2 regions of the Bacillus sp. EB106-04-04-XG123 genome follow, and region 2 is predicted to be linked to the other one. Evidence: a T-box and tRNA genes for the amino acid it is inferred to sense, from the RefSeq annotation. Region 2 holds a T-box; the other holds one or more tRNA genes.
What was found. The T-box of region 2 lies ahead of thrS (threonine--tRNA ligase). A T-box ahead of a tRNA ligase gene usually reads a tRNA of that ligase, here a tRNA-Thr.
Positions count from the first base shown of each region.

Region 1: it has a tRNA-Thr gene. The T-box ahead of thrS (threonine--tRNA ligase) is inferred to sense a tRNA for this amino acid. The anticodon was not compared.

Region 1 covers NZ_JBYTDZ010000004.1:4,406-14,166, reverse strand. The annotation lists gene cdaA (diadenylate cyclase CdaA) at 1-4, opposite strand, end outside; gene rsiW (anti-sigma-W factor RsiW) at 223-849, opposite strand; gene sigW (RNA polymerase sigma factor SigW) at 864-1,427, opposite strand; gene rocF (arginase) at 1,611-2,522, opposite strand; tRNA gene AC3WTB_RS13085 (tRNA-Gln) at 2,659-2,730, opposite strand; tRNA gene AC3WTB_RS13080 (tRNA-Tyr) at 2,735-2,819, opposite strand; tRNA gene AC3WTB_RS13075 (tRNA-Thr) at 2,848-2,920, opposite strand; tRNA gene AC3WTB_RS13070 (tRNA-Val) at 2,924-2,999, opposite strand; tRNA gene AC3WTB_RS13065 (tRNA-Glu) at 3,006-3,080, opposite strand; gene murQ (N-acetylmuramic acid 6-phosphate etherase) at 3,301-4,212, shown strand; gene AC3WTB_RS13055 (MurR/RpiR family transcriptional regulator) at 4,227-5,096, shown strand; gene AC3WTB_RS13050 (PTS transporter subunit EIIC) at 5,093-6,472, shown strand; gene pbp4b (penicillin binding protein PBP4B) at 6,486-7,841, shown strand; gene AC3WTB_RS13040 (glycoside hydrolase family 3 protein) at 7,855-9,761, shown strand, end outside.
Region 2 covers NZ_JBYTDZ010000005.1:178,057-187,817, reverse strand. The annotation lists gene AC3WTB_RS15905 (HAD family hydrolase) at 1-662, shown strand, start outside; gene AC3WTB_RS15900 (methyl-accepting chemotaxis protein) at 715-1,635, opposite strand; gene thrS (threonine--tRNA ligase) at 1,793-3,733, opposite strand; T-box leader at 3,779-4,025, opposite strand; gene ytxC (putative sporulation protein YtxC) at 4,069-4,938, opposite strand; gene AC3WTB_RS15885 (TVP38/TMEM64 family protein) at 4,999-5,637, opposite strand; gene dnaI (primosomal protein DnaI) at 5,671-6,600, opposite strand; gene dnaB (replicative helicase loading/DNA remodeling protein DnaB) at 6,617-8,041, opposite strand; gene nrdR (transcriptional regulator NrdR) at 8,143-8,601, opposite strand; gene AC3WTB_RS15865 (hypothetical protein) at 8,606-8,992, opposite strand; gene speD (adenosylmethionine decarboxylase) at 9,176-9,556, opposite strand.

The DNA of each region.
Region 1 (9,761 bases), on a different contig from region 2:
CCATTTCCTCGTCCTCCAGAATTTTCAGTTATTCTTCGTTTGATGCATTTTTTTAATATAAAAAGAGCCTATGTATCAATACATAGCGTGGCTATTATACCACATTTTGTTTCAGCAAGGAAAATAGTTGCCATATCTGGCTGACTTGTTAGTATGCGTGAATCTCACCAATGTATAGAAAAAAGAGCAGCCCCCTTAGAGACTGCTCTTAAGCCGATTGAGTTACTTTTGCTCCTCTGGCCCAATGACCCGCATTACGTTTTGTGCTGTTGATTTCATTTTGTACCAGATCCAATCAAACACTTCATTAATTTCATTAATTTGACCAGTGACTTGTCCGGCAGAAGCAGTCAACTGTTCCCCATTGACGACGGTGACATTTCCATCAACCTTGCCTTCTACAATCAACTTGCCATTTTTGACAGTGACATCACCCTTTACGGTTTCCCCTTTAGGTACGGTCACTGTATCATTTTCAACGACGAGATTCGGCTGCTTTGACACACTGAAATTATGATCGGTATTCCAGCTCGTGAACAGACTACCTCCCATTAAAATGAGAAAGAGGGCAGCGGCTACCATCAGCGGGTGAGCTTTGATCCATCTTTGAACCGACACACGCTTTTTCTCCTTTGGAAGACCTGCCATCACCTTTGCAGTGAAATCAGATGGTGCTTCTATATGAGATGTACTCTGCACTAGCGCGATGGATTTCTCAATTTGTTGAAAATGAGTACGGCACTCCTCACACGATTGCAGATGGCTTTTTAATTCTTTTTCGTCTTGGGGCTCAATGTCCCCGTCTAAATACTGATGCATAAGCTGGACGATTCTATCCTGACAGCTCATCAAAATCACCTCACTCAAAGGTCTCTCAACTGTTTCCGGAGAGCCTCTCTACCCCTGTGTATTCTCGTTTTCACCGTACCAACTGGTATATTCAGAATCTCACTAATCTCTTTTAACGAGAGTTCATCAATATACTTTAATACGATGACCGAACGATATTTGTCGGGTAATCTTAGAATTTTTTGCTGAATGGTACTCGATAATTCAAGAGACACCACCTCATCCTCTGGCAAAATGCCATCAGCAGCAATTTGAGAATACATATTTAATCCTTCTGTTCCTGCCACCTCTGCATCTAAATAGTAATCCGGCTTTTTTTTGCGAATACGGTCGATGGTCAGGTTGGTTGCAATGCGGTACAGCCACGTGGAAAACTTACGATTCACATCAAAGCTTTCGATATTCACATAAGCACGAATAAACGCCTCCTGCGCAATATCCTCCGCTTCATGTGCATTCCCAAGCATACGGTAGCACAGCTGATAAATTTTGTCTTTATACAGGTCTACGATGTCTGCAAATGCGTTCTGGTCGCCTTTTTTCACTTGCTTAATTCTCTTTTTAATCATTGTGTCCATAGTATATTCAACCTCTGCCTTCACCGGTCTTTATGTATACGAACCTCTTTCCAAAAGGTTTCATTCTCCTCTAAAAAATAGTGTAACAAATTTTTGACAGTGTGTTACGCTTATCAACCGGTAAAAACCTTAACATATCCTTAAATTTTCCCAAAACAAAAAAGAACGGGAACAAGTCCCGCTCTACAATAGCTTTTCACCCATTAACGATCCAATTAATGCCACAGCCGCTTCTGCTGTTTTGTTTTTCTCATCTAAAACCGGATTTACTTCAACAAATTCAGCAGACGTTAAAATACCCGCCTCCTCTAAAAGCTCCATTGCAAGATGACTCTCCCGGTAACTAATGCCGCCTGCTACCGGAGTGCCTACACCAGGGCATTCCGCTGGGTCTAGCCCGTCTAAATCAAGCGAGAGATGGACACCATCTGTTCTTTCCTTTAGATAAGCAATAGCTTCCTCCATCACCCTTGTCATCCCTAAACGATCAATTTCATGCATCGTATAGACTTTAATGCCTTTCTCTCGAATCAATGCCCGCTCTCCTTCATCTAAAGATCGAGCACCAATTATAACGACATTTTCAGGTTTCAATTTAGGTGAATAACCGCCAATGTTCGTTAAATCTGCATGCCCAAAACCGAGACTGACAGCAAGCGGCATGCCATGAATATTTCCAGAAGGAGAGGTTTCCTCCGTATTCAAATCCCCGTGTGCATCATACCAAATGACTCCTAAGTTTTCATAATGCTTGGCTACCCCAGCAAGTGTGCCAATCGCAATACTGTGATCACCACCTAAAATGAGCGGAAACGAACCTGATTGCACAATACTGTCAACCTTCTCAGCAAGCAGCTGATTCGCACCAGCATTCTCCGTTAAATTTTTCAGCTTTTCACTTGTATATAAACCTTTCTCATCATCTCTTTGTTCAACTGGAATATCTCCGAGATCCTCCACATCAAATGAGAGCGTTTCCAATTTTTCTTTTACGCCTGCACAACGAATCGCACTCGGCCCCATATCGACGCCCCTTCTCGTTTGCCCCAAGTCCATCGGAACTCCAACAATCGTGACCTTCTTTTGCTCTCCCATATGTACATCCCCTTTCCGTTCATGCTTATATTTTACTTTCTTGATGCCTTCTGACTCAACTCGACAACATTTTGAATAGTTATACATTCTCTCTGCCAACATAAAAAAAGACACCTTTTTGAAAAAGGTGTCTTAACTGGGCTAGCTGGATTCGAACCAACGCATGACGGAGTCAAAGTCCGTTGCCTTACCGCTTGGCTATAGCCCAAAAATGGTGGAGGGGGACGGATTCGAACCGCCGAACCCGGAGGGAGCGGATTTACAGTCCGCCGCGTTTAGCCACTTCGCTACCCCTCCACATATGGAATTGATAAAGAAAAAACAGTGCCGGCAAGAGGACTTGAACCCCCAACCTACTGATTACAAGTCAGTTGCTCTACCAGTTGAGCTACACCGGCATATGGTGGAGGATGACGGGCTCGAACCGCCGACCCTCTGCTTGTAAGGCAGATGCTCTCCCAGCTGAGCTAATCCTCCACATCATGGTGACCCGTACGGGATTCGAACCCGTGTTACCGCCGTGAAAGGGCGGTGTCTTAACCGCTTGACCAACGGGCCAGTTTGTCAAGTTTGTTGTTTCCGTGAAGCTGACAAAAGTTATTATATACAGGTTGTCCCCCTTTTGTAAAGGGGATTTTTATTTTTTTTATTTTCTAACTATTTACTCCCTATTTATTCAACATTTCGACTGAAATATAATTTCAATATTCAAATATAATATTGAAATTTCATATCATACTCAATATACTGAAAATGAAGAAATAAGGAGGTATGTCACATGCAGCCATCTCAACTGCGTTCTTTGACAACAGAATCAAGAAACCCCAACACAATGGGAATTTCTCAAGCAGATCCGCTTGAAATACTCCAGATGATTAATAAAGAAGATATGAAGGTCGCTCAAGCAGTCAACCTTGTACTTCCCCATGTCAAAACAGCAAGTGACTTTGCCTATGAATCCATCTCAAATGGAGGCAGACTCGTTTATTTAGGCGCCGGAACAAGCGGCAGAATTGGCGTAATGGATGCTGTCGAATGTCCCCCAACCTATAGCGTCTCACCTGATGTCATTGTAGGCATCATGGCAGGCGGAGACTCAGCTTTTTCTCAAGCTGCCGAAGATGTGGAAGATAGTGAAGAAGCCGGCAAACAGGATTTAGTACACATCCACCTGACATCAAAAGATACAGTCGTCGGAATTGCCGCAAGCGGTAGGACCCCTTATATCATCGGCGCTTTAAACTATGCAAAGTCAATTGGAGCTAAAACAGTAGCACTCAGCTGCAATGAACAAGCAGAAATTAGCGAGCTTGCAGATTGCGCCATTGAGGTCATTGTAGGACCAGAGGCCATTACTGGGTCAACAAGAATGAAAGCCGCATCCGCTCATAAAATGATTTTAAATATGCTTTCCACCTCAGTCATGGTCAGACAAGGCAAAGTATATGAAAACCTGATGGTTGATGTAAAAGTCAGCAATCATAAATTAAAAGAACGCGCCATCACCATCATTCAACATGTGACAAATGCTTCCTACGAACAAGCCGTAAAGACTCTCGAAGCAGCAGACTTAGAAGTCAAAACTGCCATCGTCATGCTCCAAACAAACACAGACAAGAAAACAGCCAAAGATTTACTGAGCAAAACGAATGGCCACATCGACAAAGCGATCTCACGTTATCAATCCTAAAGGAGGCAGAGCTCATGTCAGCAGGTGGACTTACCCTACTACACACAATCAAATCAAAGCTCCCCCAATCTGAAAAAATCATTGCAGACTATATCCTTGCCCATCCTGACAAAGTCATTAAAAGTACAGTACACGAAATCAGTCAGGCAGCCGGCGCAAGCAGCTCTGCAGTCATCCGTCTTTGTAAATCTCTCGGGCTGGATGGCTATCAAGATTTAAAAATGCGGATCGCTGGAGACTTGATGCATGACGATAAACAAGGCTACAGAGATATCGAACAAGATGAACCGCTTCAATCCATTATTCAAAAAACAGCAGGAAACTCGATTCAATCGATTAAGGACACCGCTTCTATTTTAAATGCAGATGCTTTAGAAAAGGCTGTTCAATTACTGCTGAATGCAAACCAAATTCATTTTATCGGTGTTGGTGCATCTGGCATCGTCGCAGCTGATGCCCAGCAGAAATTTCTCAGAATTAACTATGCAGCGACAGCCTTCACTGACATGCACATTGCATCTACGGTCATTGCAAATGCAGGAGAGAATGACATTGTGTTTGGTATCTCCTTTTCAGGAGAAACGTTAGACATCATTCAAGCCCTTCAGCTCGCAAAAGACAACCAAGTGAAAACCATTGCTTTAACACATCCAGGTCATACTAGCGTTTCTGCTTTATGTGATGTTCACCTATCGACGTCCGGTTCCAATGAAGCACCTTTTCGCAGTGCTGCCACTTCCTCTAGAATGGCACAGCTCTACTTAATTGATGTCTTGTTCCTCAGTTTAGCTTCTCGTCAATATGAAGAGACAGCGCAATATATTGACAAGACAAGGCATGCCATCCGCTCCATGAAACGAAAAACAAAGGGGGATTCAACATGAGTCATCAAAAGAAATATCAGCAGTTGGCGAAAGACATTCTTTCACTCTGTGGTGGTTCTGAAAATATCTCTTCCCATACACATTGTATGACACGTCTTCGAATTACACCGATCGATAATGAAAAAGTTCACATCACAGCAATCAAAGAACTCGATGGCGTTATTGGCGTCGTCGAAGCAGAAACGCTTCAAATCATTTTAGGTACCGGTGTTGTCAACCAAGTATCAAGTGCGTTTGAACAGCTTCTAAATGCGTCTGGCTCTTATGATTTAAACAACGAAGCACAAAAAAACAAGCAAGCCATTTCACAAAAAAACCGCACACCGTTCAAGCTGTTCTTACGGCGGATTGCCAGCATTTTCATTCCAATCATTCCGGCACTTGTTGCTTCAGGGCTTATTACTGGGATTACAAAAGCGATCGTGCAAGCAGGCTGGCTTGACGAAAAATCTCAAGCCGCAGTTATTTTAACAGTTATAGGTTCTGGCCTTTTCGCCTACCTAGGGATATTAGTCGGAACAAACGCCGCAAAGGAATTTGGAGGCTCTCCTGCATTAGGCGCATTAGCTGGTATTCTCATTATTAACCCAGCCTCCGCAGACATTATGTTATTTGGCACAAATATTCTACCAGGCAGAGGCGGACTCATCGGTGTTCTTCTAGCCGCCATCTTTATGGCACTTGTGGAAACCCGAATTAGACGCTTCGTCCCGCAATCTCTTGATATCATCGTCACACCAACCATCACACTACTCATTACAGGCATTTTCACATATGTTGTCTTCATGCCAGTCGGCGGATTTATATCTGATGCCATCACCTCAGGACTGACTTACTTATTAAATATGGGCGGAATCTTCGCAGGATTTGTTCTTGGTGCGACCTTCCTTCCACTTGTTGTAACAGGACTTCATCAAGGGCTGACACCGATTCATATGGAACTCATCAATTCAATTGGAGATGACCCGCTTCTGCCAATTCTCGCTATGGGCGGTGCAGGACAGGTAGGCGCTGCATTCGCCATATATATGAAAACAAAAAAGAAAAAGCTCAAAAGAGCCATTGCTGGTGGACTTCCTTCTGGGATGCTGGGCATTGGTGAACCACTCATTTTTGGTGTCACACTCCCGCTAGGACGACCATTTCTCACCGCTTGTCTTGGTGCAGGAATCGGCGGCGCTTTTCAAGCCTACTTCCAAATCGCGACGAAAGCCATCGGTGTATCTGGTCTTCCATTAACCTTTATTGTTCACACACATCAAATGCTTCTTTACTTAATTGGACTATTTATCGCATATGTTGCTGGATTTTTCTTCACATACTTATTTGGATTTCATGATGATATGGCTGTTGAATTCGAGGATCACAATCAATAAGGAGGTCTAGACCTTGAAGAAATGTTTTCTCTTGATCACATGTCTGCTCATGCTCCTTGGGTTACCAGTACAAACATTTGCAACTAGCTCCCATCCTGTATCGTCTTTGTCTAAAACAGCACCTGAAGAATATCCCGTCTTAAAAAAAGCAAAACGACCGGAACAAGTAGGTTTTTCTTCCAGGCAGCTGAGGAAGGTTGATCAAATGATTCAAAATGACATCAAAGCAGGATTTCCAGGAGCCGCTCTCATCATTATCAAGGACGGAAAGATCGTCCATCAAAAAGCCTATGGCTACCGGCAAAAATACGATGGTACAACAGCGCTCAAATCATATAAAAAAATGAAAAAGGATACACTATTCGATTTGGCATCCAATACAAAAATGTATGCGACCAACTATGCCCTGCAAAAGCTTGTCTACGAGAAAAAACTTGATGTCAACGAAAAAATACAGACCATCCTTCCAGATTTTCAGGATGAACCTGATGCAAAGGTAACCGGTAAAGACCAGCTCCGGGTAAAGGATCTTCTCACCCATTCTGCCGGTCTCCCTTCTAGTGTCTTATTTTATAGCAAAGAATCAGCTGGCTCTTTTTATTCTCAAGATAGAAAAACAACGATGAAATGGCTGCCAAAAGTACCGCTGCAATACAAGCCAGGTACCCAGCACATTTATAGTGATATTGATTACATGCTGCTGGGCATGATCATCGAGAAGAAAACAGGCATGCCTCTTGATCAATATGTCGAGTCAACCATTTATCGGCCGTTAGGTCTCAAACACACAATGTTCAATCCGCTGCAAAAAGGCTTCAAGCCGAAGCATTTTGCAGCAACAGAACGTTTAGGCAATTCACGAGACGGTGTAATCGATTTTGAAAACATCCGACGGTACACCCTGCTAGGTGAAGTACACGACGAGAAAGCATATTACTCAATGGCAGGTATCTCCGGCCACGCTGGACTTTTCTCGAATACCTCAGATATGGCCGTGCTGCTTCAGCTGATGCTTAACAAAGGAGGCTATGGAAAAACAACCATCTTTGATCAAGCTTCCATCGATCTCTTTACAGCCTCCTCTGATACGAACCCAACTTACGGGCTAGGCTGGAGAAAAAACGGTCATACTGACATGGAATGGATGTTTGGAAAATATGCAAGTAACGAAGCCTATGGACATACTGGCTGGACCGGCACAATGACGTTGATTGATCCTAAACACAATTTAGGTGTCGTCTTGCTGACGAATAAGAAACATTCACCCGTTGTTTCACCAGAAACCAATCCTAATCAATTTGAAGGTGACCTGTTCCCAACTGGTACTTATGGAAGCATCATGACTGCAATCTACGAATCTTTTAAGTAAAAGGAGGAATTCGATGTTGAAAGCTCTCTTTCCCGCTGCACTAGTTTTAGCCCTGCTAACCTCTTCCATTCCAACGGAAAAGGTTAGCTCTGCCTCTCTGCCCACCGCTAAACAAATGGTTCAAGACATGTCACTGGATGAAAAGATAGGTCAAATGCTCATGCCGGACTTTCGCAATTGGCAAACAAAAGATGAATCCGCACCTACAGGCTTCACAAAGATGAATAACGAAGTATCTCACCTTGTAGAAAAATATCATCTAGGTGGTGTCATCTTATTTGCGGAGAATGTCGTTGATACGGAACAAACCGTGAAACTCACCCACGAATTTCAAAAAGCATCACCAAACATTCCTTTACTCATTTCTATTGATCAAGAAGGCGGAATCGTCACAAGGTTACAAAAGGGAACACATTTCCCAGGAAATATGTCGATTGGTGCCTCTAGAAGCAAAAAAAATGCATATGACACAGGAAAAATCATCGGAAAAGAATTAAACGCCTTGGGGATTAATACAAACTTCTCTCCTGTGCTTGATGTGAATAACAACCCAAACAACCCCGTCATTGGTGTCCGTTCCTTTAGCTCTGATCCTGCTCTTGTCTCTAGACTTGGCCTTCAAACCATGAAAGGACTTCAAAAGGAAAAGACCATTTCCACACTAAAACATTTCCCGGGACATGGTGATACAGCGGTCGACAGTCACTATGGCTTGCCGCTCGTAGAGCATGACCTAGATCGTTTAAAAAAGGTTGAGCTGTATCCGTTCCAACAAGCGATCAATGCTGGTGCAGATATGGTCATGACCGCTCATGTGCAATTTCCTGCCATTGATGACACAACGTATCGAAGCAAGAAAGATGGCGAGGACATCATGGTTCCAGCAACCTTATCAAAAAAAGTCATCACACACTTATTAAAAGAAGAGATGGGCTTTCAAGGTGTTGTTGTGACAGACGCCCTAAACATGAAAGCGATTGCAGAAAATTTTGGACAGGAAGAAGCCGTAGTGATGGCCATTAAAGCAGGCGTCGACATCGCTCTCATGCCAGCACCAGTTACCTCATTAAAAACAGAGAAAAACCTGGAGAATGTATTTAATGCGGTCAAACAAGCGATTTTAAAGAAAGAAATTCCGATGTCGCAGATTAACGAATCCGTCGAAAAAATTCTTCAATTGAAAATCAAACGCGGCATTATTTCCTCCAAAAAACCAATCAGTCTTGAGAAAAAAATCAAAAAAGCCACTCAAGTCGTCGGGAAAAAATCGCACCGTCAAGCAGAACAAAAAATGGCACGTGAAGGAATCACCCTGCTTAAAAACAACAAAAAAACCTTACCTTTCAAGCCTAAAAAGAATGACAAAATCGTGGTCATGGCACCTTACGAAGATCAGACAAAAGCAATGTCTGTCACAGTCGAATCTCTCATAAAACAAAAAAAGATCAAGCCTGTACGCATCCAGTCATATGCTTTTGCGGATAAAACGTTCACCAAAGACTCTGCCAAACTAATTCAAGAAGCTGACTATGTCATCACTGGCTCTTACGTTGTCCAAAATGACCCAGCTGTAAATGATGGCGTAATTGATGACAATGTCCAGGACCCAAAAAAATGGGCAACTGCCTTCCCTCGTGCTGTCATGAAAGAAGCAGGAGCACAAAATAAAAAAATGGTCATCATGAGTCTTAGAAACCCTTATGATGCGGCAAATTTTGAAGAAGCTGATGCCTTACTAGCTGTGTACGGTTTTAAAGGCTACTCAAACGGACAATTCAATCAGCCAAATATTCCTGCTGGACTAGAAGTGATATTTGGAGCTGCATCACCTAAAGGGAAACTGCCAGTTGATATCCCATCTGTCACTCATCCAAATCAAACCCTTTACCCATTCGGCTATGGACTCAATTTGAAAGGGAA
Region 2 (9,761 bases):
CATTTGAACAGATTGTACGTGAAGAAGCAAGAAAGCTGTACTCTTCCTATGAAACATATGATTATACTGTCATGATCGGCATTAATCCTTTCGAAGGACTGTGGTCCAATTTTAGTGAACCGATTAGCGAAGGCTTTCAAAAGCTGAACGCCATTGCACCAGAATATCGCAAAAACGCTTGGACCAATGGCTTAAGGGCAGCTGGAATTGACGATGAGGCATTTGGACAATATTTGGCTGATTTCTTTGCAGCAGAGCGCAGAAAACGCCCATATGTCTATGATGAAACATACCCTGTTTTAAACCGCCTGAAAGGCAGCTACGAATTGCTCCTTTTAACAAACGGAGATCCTAGCCTTCAAAAGGAAAAACTTGCGGGTGTTCCTGAGCTTGCTCCTTATTTTAACGAGATTGTGATTTCAGGAGATTATGGGAAAGGCAAGCCTGATCCAGGTATCTTTGAGCACTGCCTTCAGCTGTTAAACTTAACAAAAGACGAAGTGATCATGGTTGGAGATAATCCAAAAACAGATATTCTCGGAGCATCTCGTGTAGGTATCCAAACCGTTTGGATCAACCGTCATAGCAAGAAAAATGAAACAGATGTGACGCCTGATTATGAAATCAAAGACTTACATGAATTGTTTGATATATTAAAATAGAACAAAAAAACACCCTTCTCCTGACGAGATTGGGTGTTTTTTATTCACAGAGCTAAATGATTGCTGCTAGACTTTGCGCTTGCCGGTCTAAGCCGCGTGCTGCTTCTCCTACAATGATGAATTCTTCGCTTGCCAGCTTTACAAGATCCCGGTTTGTAAACACGGTTGTCTTTGCCCTGCTTGTTCCGCTGCTGACCTTCTCTACTTCTGTATGGATCGCCTTCACATATTGATCGACCTTGACGATCGCTTCTTTTGAATTTGTCGCAAGCTTTCGAATTTCTGCTGCCACTACACTAAAGCCATTTCCATAGGAACCCGCATGTGCCGCTTCTATTGCCGCATTTAATGCGAGCAGCTGGGTTTGCGAGGATATGCTGTTAATGGTTGCAGCAATGGAGCTGATGGACTCTACCTGCTCCGTTAATCCTTTTAGCAAGCTCATATTTTGATCGGTTTCGTTTGCTATATGATTAAAGGAGGCATTGACACTTTGACTATGCTGAATGCCAACTTCTGCTCGTTCCATTAATTTCGCAGACATCTCCTTTAAGTCTTCTACAACCTGTTTCATCGAGAGTTCTCTCTCCGTAATATCTGTCGCCACTTTCACAACACCCACTACAGTTCCTTCTTCATCTCGAACAGGTGAATATGTCGCTTCAAGCCATAAGCTGCTGCCGTCTTTTGTGACCCGCTGCACTTTTTCCTGAAAGACTTGACCTTCTCTCAAACGCTTCCAAAACATGTGATAGCTTGTGTGTTCTGTAATATGTGGAGGACAAAACTGTCTATGTTTAAGACCGATCATCTCTTCTTTAGAATATCCCATGGCTTTTGCAAAAATATCGTTCACCCATAGAACTTCACCTGCCACATTAAATTCAATCATTGCCAGCGAGTGCTCTAAAGCACGAAGAACAGCTGATTGCTCCAATACTTGTGACGATAAAGTGTTTGTTGTTTGCTTCATCGATTTCATTCCCCCAATTTGTCTCAAACCAATAGTACATACTTACCCTTACTTTTGTACTATCTAAACGTCTCTTTTTAGGAATTGGATCACTATTGGAGAAAGTTTTCCAAAAAGAAAAAAGCCAGTGATCTAAAAAGAATCACTGGCTGCTTCATTATTTTTTCGCTTCTGCTACTGCATGTTTCACAAAGGCTTCAAGATCCATTGTTTCTGAATCTTGTTCCCCATATTTTCTAACATTGACAGCGCCATTTTCTGCTTCTTGATCTCCGACAACAAGCATGTACGGAATCTTTTGCATTTGCGCTTCTCTAATTTTGTATCCGATCTTTTCATCACGGCTGTCAAGCTCTACACGAAGACCTTCAAGCTGTAAACGTTCTTGCACTTTTTTCGCATAGTCTAAATGAACAGACGGTGAAACCGGGATGACTTGGAATTGTACAGGTGCCAGCCATGTTGGCAGCGCTCCTTTGTATTCTTCAATTAAGAAAGCAACGAAGCGTTCCATTGTAGAAACAACACCTCTATGAATGACGACTGGACGATGGTGCTTTCCATCTTCTCCGATATATGTGAGATCGAAGCGTTCTGGAAGTAAGAAATCAAGCTGTACAGTGGATAATGTCTCTTCTTTTCCAAGAGCTGTCTTCACTTGTACATCAAGCTTCGGACCATAAAATGCTGCTTCGCCTTCTGCTTCATAATAATCGTGGCCAAGCTCGTCCATTGCATCCTTCAGCATCGATTGTGCTTTATTCCACATCGCATCGTCATCGAAATACTTCTCAGTATCTTCTGGATCACGGTAAGATAAGCGGAATGTGTAGTCATTCAAGCCAAAGTCTTGATACACTTCTTCAATTAAGCGAACTGTACGGATGAACTCGTCTTTGATTTGATCTGGACGAACAAAGATGTGTGCATCGTTTAATGTCATACCGCGGACACGCTGAAGGCCAGATAAAGCACCTGACATTTCATAGCGGTGCATTGTACCAAGCTCTGCAATACGAATTGGCAATTCGCGATAGCTGTGCGGCTCGTTTTTGTAAATCATCATATGGTGTGGACAGTTCATCGGACGAAGAACAAGATCTTCGTTGTCCATTTCCATCACTGGGAACATGTCTTCTTGATAATGCGCCCAGTGTCCTGATGTTTTATACAACTCAACATTCGCAAGAACTGGTGTATACACATGCTCATAGCCAAGACGCACTTCTTTATCGACAATGTAACGCTCTATGACGCGGCGGATCGTTGCGCCTTTTGGCAGCCAAAGCGGAAGTCCTTGACCAACCTTTTGGGAATTTGCAAACAGCTTCAGCTCTTTTCCAAGCTTACGGTGATCGCGTTCTTTCGCTTCTTCAAGCAGACGTAAATGCTCATTTAAATCTTCTTTGCTGAAGAAAGCTGTTCCGTAAATACGCTGAAGCATTTGGTTGTTACTGTCACCTCTCCAGTATGCACCTGCAAGGCTTAACAGTTTAAACTCTTTGATTTTCCCTGTAGACGGCAAGTGAATCCCGCGGCAGAGGTCAAAGAATTCACCCTGCTCATAAATCGTCACAGCTTCACCTTCTGGAATCGCCTCTAACAGCTCAAGCTTCAACTCATCACCAATCGCTTCAAAGCGCTTTTTCGCTTCTTCTCTTGATACTTCAATTCGCTCAATTGGCAGATTGCTGTTAATGATTTTCTTCATTTCTTTTTCAATCTTTGGCAAGTCTTCAGGTGTGATGGCTACATCGATGTCCACATCGTAGTAGAAGCCATTTTCGATGACAGGACCTACGCCAAACTGAACGTGATGCTCTTTTCCATAAAGGCGTTTGATCGCCTGCGCTAGCAAATGGGCTGTGCTGTGGCGCATAATGTCGAGTGCTTCTTCACTTTTATCTGTGATGATCTCGATTGTTCCACTTTCTAATAGCGGCGTACGCAGATCTATTTCTTTACCGTTCAATTTACCGGCAAGTGCTTTTTTCTTTAGGCCCGGGCTAATTGATGCCGCGATGTCTTCTGTTGTAGCTGTTTTGTCAAACTCCTTGACTGCTCCATCTGGAAATGTAAGTTGAATTTGTTCTGACATCTCTGGTCACTCCTTTTTTTGGCAATATAAAAACCCCGCCCCCTGGAAAGGGACGAGGTTGAATAAACGGAATCGTGGTTCCACCCTTTTTCCCGTACTTGCAGCTTGCTTTTCATAAGCAAATACGGCTTGCGGTTCGATAACGGGAATTCCCGTCAGCCATTACTAAAAAGTTCACAGCTGATGTTCAAAGGTGGTAAAGCAAATGGTCCTCTGCTAGGAAGCTTTCAGCCGCGGCTTCCCTCTCTTTAAGCGGGTGTTCATTTGTTCATGTCCTTATCAATACGGTCTCTGTATGAAGTTACACCGTATTATAAAACGTTTTTTCGTGAAAATCAAGAAAGCTTTTCACTTTTCTTGTCGAAATGGTCATGTACAAATTGAACATTGTGCTCTTGGAAAGAATGAGACGGGAACACCTCGACCCTTTCTTGAAAAATATTTTGAATCGTTTGCACCATCGAGTGACCTGTATCATTTGTAAATAGGTCAATTTTTTGCGGTGCAATGGAGACAAGCGGTGCAATCAGCTGCGAATCAATATACATTGGATGCTCTCTTACAAACTGTCTGTCTATGTATTGTTTTTGATCACGCTCAGAAGCGTAGCGAAATTCCCAAATCACCAGGCGGTCCTGATGCACAACATGTACTTTTTCGAGCCTAGGCTCTCTTGCCATCACATAGTCTCGAAGCGATTGAATGAAGTTTTGATACTCTTGCTCCATTTTGTATTCTTCAATGGACACTTCAACATAGTTCTTCAGCCTTCGATCATACTCTGACAGCCTAAATGTCATAAATGAACCAATTGAAAAAACACCTTGCTGTAAAGAAATTGCCTCAAGCTCCTTTTTTAAAAGGGCTTCTCTTGACGGCTCTTGCTGAATGCCGGGAATATCATCTAAGTCCCCGTTCATGATACTGTGAGCGATGGAAAGAATTTGGTGCTGCTCTTCGGGATCTTTAAATAAATAGGTGTTTTCAAGGATGCTGCGCATGCGCTCATTTTCTTTGCATTCCAAAAAAAAGTGAACCAATAATGGCCGCACAATGTGCTCAAGTGCTTCTTCTGATTCCTTCGCCTCTATGAGAAGCCGGTCTTTCCCTTGTTGAATTGACATGTGATGCCGACTGTCCAAGTGTTCAGCAAGATGTAAAAAAGCGGCGGTATCATATTCATCTTCAAAGATTATTTCAAGCATGTTTGTCCCCCCTAACGACATCTGTTACATATATATGGGGGAAACATAAAAAATAGACGCCTAAAATAAATCAGGCATCTTTCTTTTTAAAATGAGTGGAACGGAGATAAAGATCAAATAAATCAAACAAACAACCACTAAGGCGGCATAATTGCCGCTGACAAAGCTTGAGCCGAGAACATTTAACGCAATTGTACCCGGTATTAAGCCTAAAAAGGTGGCTGCCACAAATGCACGATAATTTGCACGTGAAGCAGCTGCCGCATAGCTGACGAAATCAAAATGAATCGGTGCAATACGCAATAACAAAATATAAAGAAATCCATGCTCCTGAATGCGGGACGTCACCGCTTTCAGCTTTCGGCTGTTTGATTCCGTTTCCTTCTTTTTTGCACGAAAGGTTGAAGCAATCATGAAGGAGCCTGTTGCCCCGGCTGTAGCCCCAATGAGGGCATAAATCGTCCCAAGGACACTGCCGAATGCCAAACCTGCCGCCAAAGAAAAGACTGTAATCGGGACGAGAACAAACGGGCGGAAAAGAGATAAGAAAAGAAAAACAAAGGGAGCCAGTATCCCAAATTGAAGCACCCAATTCTTCACATCTTTCGGCGCGAGCTGAAGATGCTGTTTATTCAGCCACCACAGCGCAGCAGCAAGAATACCAATCACAAGAAAAAGCAGCCATTTTCTTTTGTTCATTTCATTTGCTCCTCCTTCAGGTGACATACGCTTTTATAAATGACGGCGGTTTTCTCCTTCGAGCAAGACCGGCTCTGCTAAATAGAGAATCCGTTCCATTAAACGGGCGGCTTTGACCTCTTCTTTTTCCCCGCGCTGTGAGTACGTAAAGTGATGCTTCAGCTCATTTGGTGAGAAATTAGAAGAGAAAAACGTCGGCAGCTGCTCTGCCATACGGTATTGTAAGATCGTACCGAGCAGCTCATCCCGCACCCAGCTTGTCATCGATTCTGCTCCAATATCATCAAGCATTAAAATCGGGGTGGATTTAACCATATTCAGCTTTTCTTCTAGCGTATGATCAGCTAACGAATTTTTTAACTCTCTCACAAATTCAGGCACGTAAACAAGGAGAGATGGGTATTCTTTCTCCGCTAGCTGCTGCGCAATGGCTGCCAGAATATACGTTTTTCCTACTCCAAATTTTCCGTGTAAATACAAGCCTTTTCCTTTTCCAGTCTCATCATAGCTTTGGAGGAATTGACCTACTTTTTGGATGACCTCTTGTCTTCCCACAACGTTCAGATCAGCGAACGTCGCTTGAAGGACATTTTGCGGAATATACATGCTTTTCATCAGCTCTTGCTGTTTTTTCTGTCTATCGAGCCGCAGCTTGACTGGACAAGGGGAATATTCAATATCAATACTCTGACCTTTGATTACAAGCTTCGGGTGATACCCATCTAAAATGGCATTGACGTTTTCGTCATCTAAGCAGTAAGAGCAACCCTTCGACTGCTGCACATATTCAAAGAGCCGGTTCAAGCTGCGATTGATCATGTCTTCATGTATTTCTTCTTGATGCTTCTGTAAAAAGGCCTTCACATCTTCATCAGATAACACACTTTCTTTAATCTGATTGTATCTCACGCGAAAATCTACTCGTCCTTTTAGCTGTTCAAATGAACGACCGATCGGTTTCATCCCATCTCACCTCACCTTAATGTGCATTGTACTTTTTCATATTTTTAAACTGATCTAACAGTTTTTCTTTTTCTCGTTCGAGGTCTTCTGTAGACAGATTGTCCGTTTGCTCTTTTGCCGGCTGTTCTTTCGTTTCGGTTTCTTTCATCCAGTCAGGCAGTTTCTCTTCCCTGACGACTTTTCCTGAACCGTATGTGCTGCGCTGCTTTTTCTGCTGCGCCCACTCTGTCATTTGTCTGTTCTCTTCTTTGGCAATTTTCATGGCCGCGGCAACGGTTTTGATTTTCTTTCTTACCCAATGAGCGGCGATTTTTTGCATGTATGTTTTCGACAGCTTCATATCTGTTTTGAGTAAGGTATAGTAGATGAGAACATTCATGACACCTGGCTCTAGCTGCTGCTCGAGCATGATATCTTCGACAATTCTTAAGTCGGCATATGTTGGCTCAATGCCATCTGCCATGTCTTTTAGCAGCTCTCTAGGCGAAATATGATCCAGCTTTTCAATCAATTTTGCATCTGGAGTATCCGCTGCCGGCGTCTTTGAAGCATCTTGCCGCAAGTGTCTTGGCTGTTTTTGATCAATCAGCTTTGGCTGTTCGCCTCTGTATTCAATTTGGTACCAGTCTCTTGCTGCTTTTCTCAGCTCTTCTGTTGAGATCATTTGATCCGAACCGCATGCACCTGCTACAATATTTTGCATTTGAAGCGGGGTGATGCCGTATACAACGGCTAACTTCTTAATTGTTTCTTTTACCTGCTTTGTCAAAGCCTTTCTTGGAATCATCATGTCAGACATACCCGCTAACAATAGATCGAAATCAAAGGATTCGTCTGAGAGCGGTGCCGGCTGACTCGATCCAACGGTCACATATTCATAGCCTTGATCAAGCGATGACGCCTGATGAATCTCTTCTGTCATCTTGCGTTCGCCTGGCTGCAACACGTGAAAGACTTCTTCAAACGACCGTGAAATGTTCTTTGCTTCTGCAGGAACACCTGGATAAGAGAAATAATCACGAAGCTGCATATATTTTGCTTTCTCTACACGATGGTACAGCAGGACATTCAGCATACCATCTTGGAAAAATTCATCCGGTCTTAGCGGCGGTACAAGCTCATATGTAAACAGTCTGCCTTCTTCCGTTTCCTGTTCATATGTGCGGAGTAAGCCGATTGCTTCAAGCTTTAAACGTTCCTCAAAAATATCATTTAAATTCGTCTGCAGCATGACCATGAGCTGCCGGTGAGGTGCAGGTTTTCCCCACATACGATTTTGTTCCAGCTCTCCCCACAGCGTCATGTATAAGCTGAAAGCGGACATGCCAATAAGCGGCTGATATAAAAGAGTGATGAGCTGTCTATCGATGTCACCGAGCAATGAAGCGCTTTTGACGACATACGGATCGACGGCTAGCACTTCCTTCCAATGCTCTGTCATATGCTGATCCTCCCCATGAATTGCGATTGTTTCCATTGTACACTCTTTTTGCGTTTTACGCTTTACGCAGGAAAAAGAGCATGAAGAATCTCCAGCTCTTTTTAGCGTTCTTTCTTTAATAGATCTTTTAATTCATCAATAAAGACATTGATGTCTTTAAACTGCCGGTAAACCGAGGCAAACCTAACGTAAGACACTTCATCAATTTTCGCCAGCTCGTCCATCACCATTTCACCTACAAGCTCGCTTTTCACTTCTGACATGCCTTGATTGCGCAGTTCTTTTTCGATATTAAAGCAGACATCCTCCAGCTGCTTTAAAGCGACAGGACGCTTTTCACACGCTTTGATAAGTCCTCTCAGCATTTTTTCGCGGCTGAATTCTTCTCGAATTCCTTCTTTTTTCACCACAATCAGCGGTAATTCTTCTAATTTTTCAAACGTCGTAAAGCGATATTGGCAGCTTTCGCACTCTCTTCTACGACGGATGGATTTCCCTTCATCTACTGGTCTTGAATCAAGCACCCTTGTGCCAAGGTGCTGACATGTGGGACATTTCATATCATCAGCTCCGATCTATTCTTGGAAGTTGTTTGTCTAGTTCATCATAAAGGGACAGAACGGTCTTCTGACTATAGCCGAAATCTGTTGGCAGGGCCGTTTCTGTTGTCACATTAAAATCGACAGCTGTTTCAAAAGGACGAATTGAAATGACAGTCGCCACGAGAAAGGCTTTTTTCGGCAATCGTATGTTTGCGCTGATTTCACCTCGTTCTGCTGAAACAGATGTCACTTGATAGGAATCGTTTCGGGAAAGAATGGCTTCCACCGCTTGAAAAACTTGTGCATTCGTCGATTTGTAGTAATGGCTTTTCAGTTCTGACACTGGATGCTCGTCAGATGTTTCTGTATGGTTTGACATGAACCGTTTAAAATTTTGTCTTAAAATCATACACGTATCCCCTTTGCCATAATGCCTCTTTCTTTATTTTATAAAAAAAACCTTTGTTTTCCTAGAACAAAAGTATAGACAAGCTGGGGAATGTTGGATTTTTTCTCAAATAAATATAAAAAGGAGCATAACACAAAGGCATTTAATGCTTTTGGCCAGCTCCCATTGCAATCTTTTTTATGTTTACAGTGCTTTGGCTTGTGCCTGTTTTACTTGTACAGGTCCCATGCCTCGAGGAATTTCGATGTTTTCTCTTGTTTCAGCACCTAATTCATCTCCGATATGATCTGCTGCAATATTCGGATCTAGGTCGCCGCAAGTATAAACATCTATGCTCGCATAACCATGTTCAGGAAAGCTGTGAATTGTCAGATGAGATTCAGAAATAATGACAACTCCACTTACTCCTTGAGGTGCAAATTTGTGAAAAGCAACCTCTCTTACCTCAGCTCCTGATTTCAAAGCTGCATTTACAAACGTTTTTTCAATAAAATCCATGTCGTTCAGTTTATCACAGTCGCATCCCCATAGCTCGGAGATAACGTGACGTCCGATTGTTTCCATCATGGACCCCCCTTTAAACAAGAATGAAAGAGTGAAGTTCTAAGCAGCCGGACCGGACATATACCACGGGGGAAAGTTAGTCCTAAGAGGTCCTAACCCTTTAAGTATACCCGAATGAGTCTGCGAACAAGAAGTTCACGAAAAATAGTATACTTTGTTTAGACCCATTTTGCAAGCTGTGTTTTTAGTGGGATTTTCTCTCATT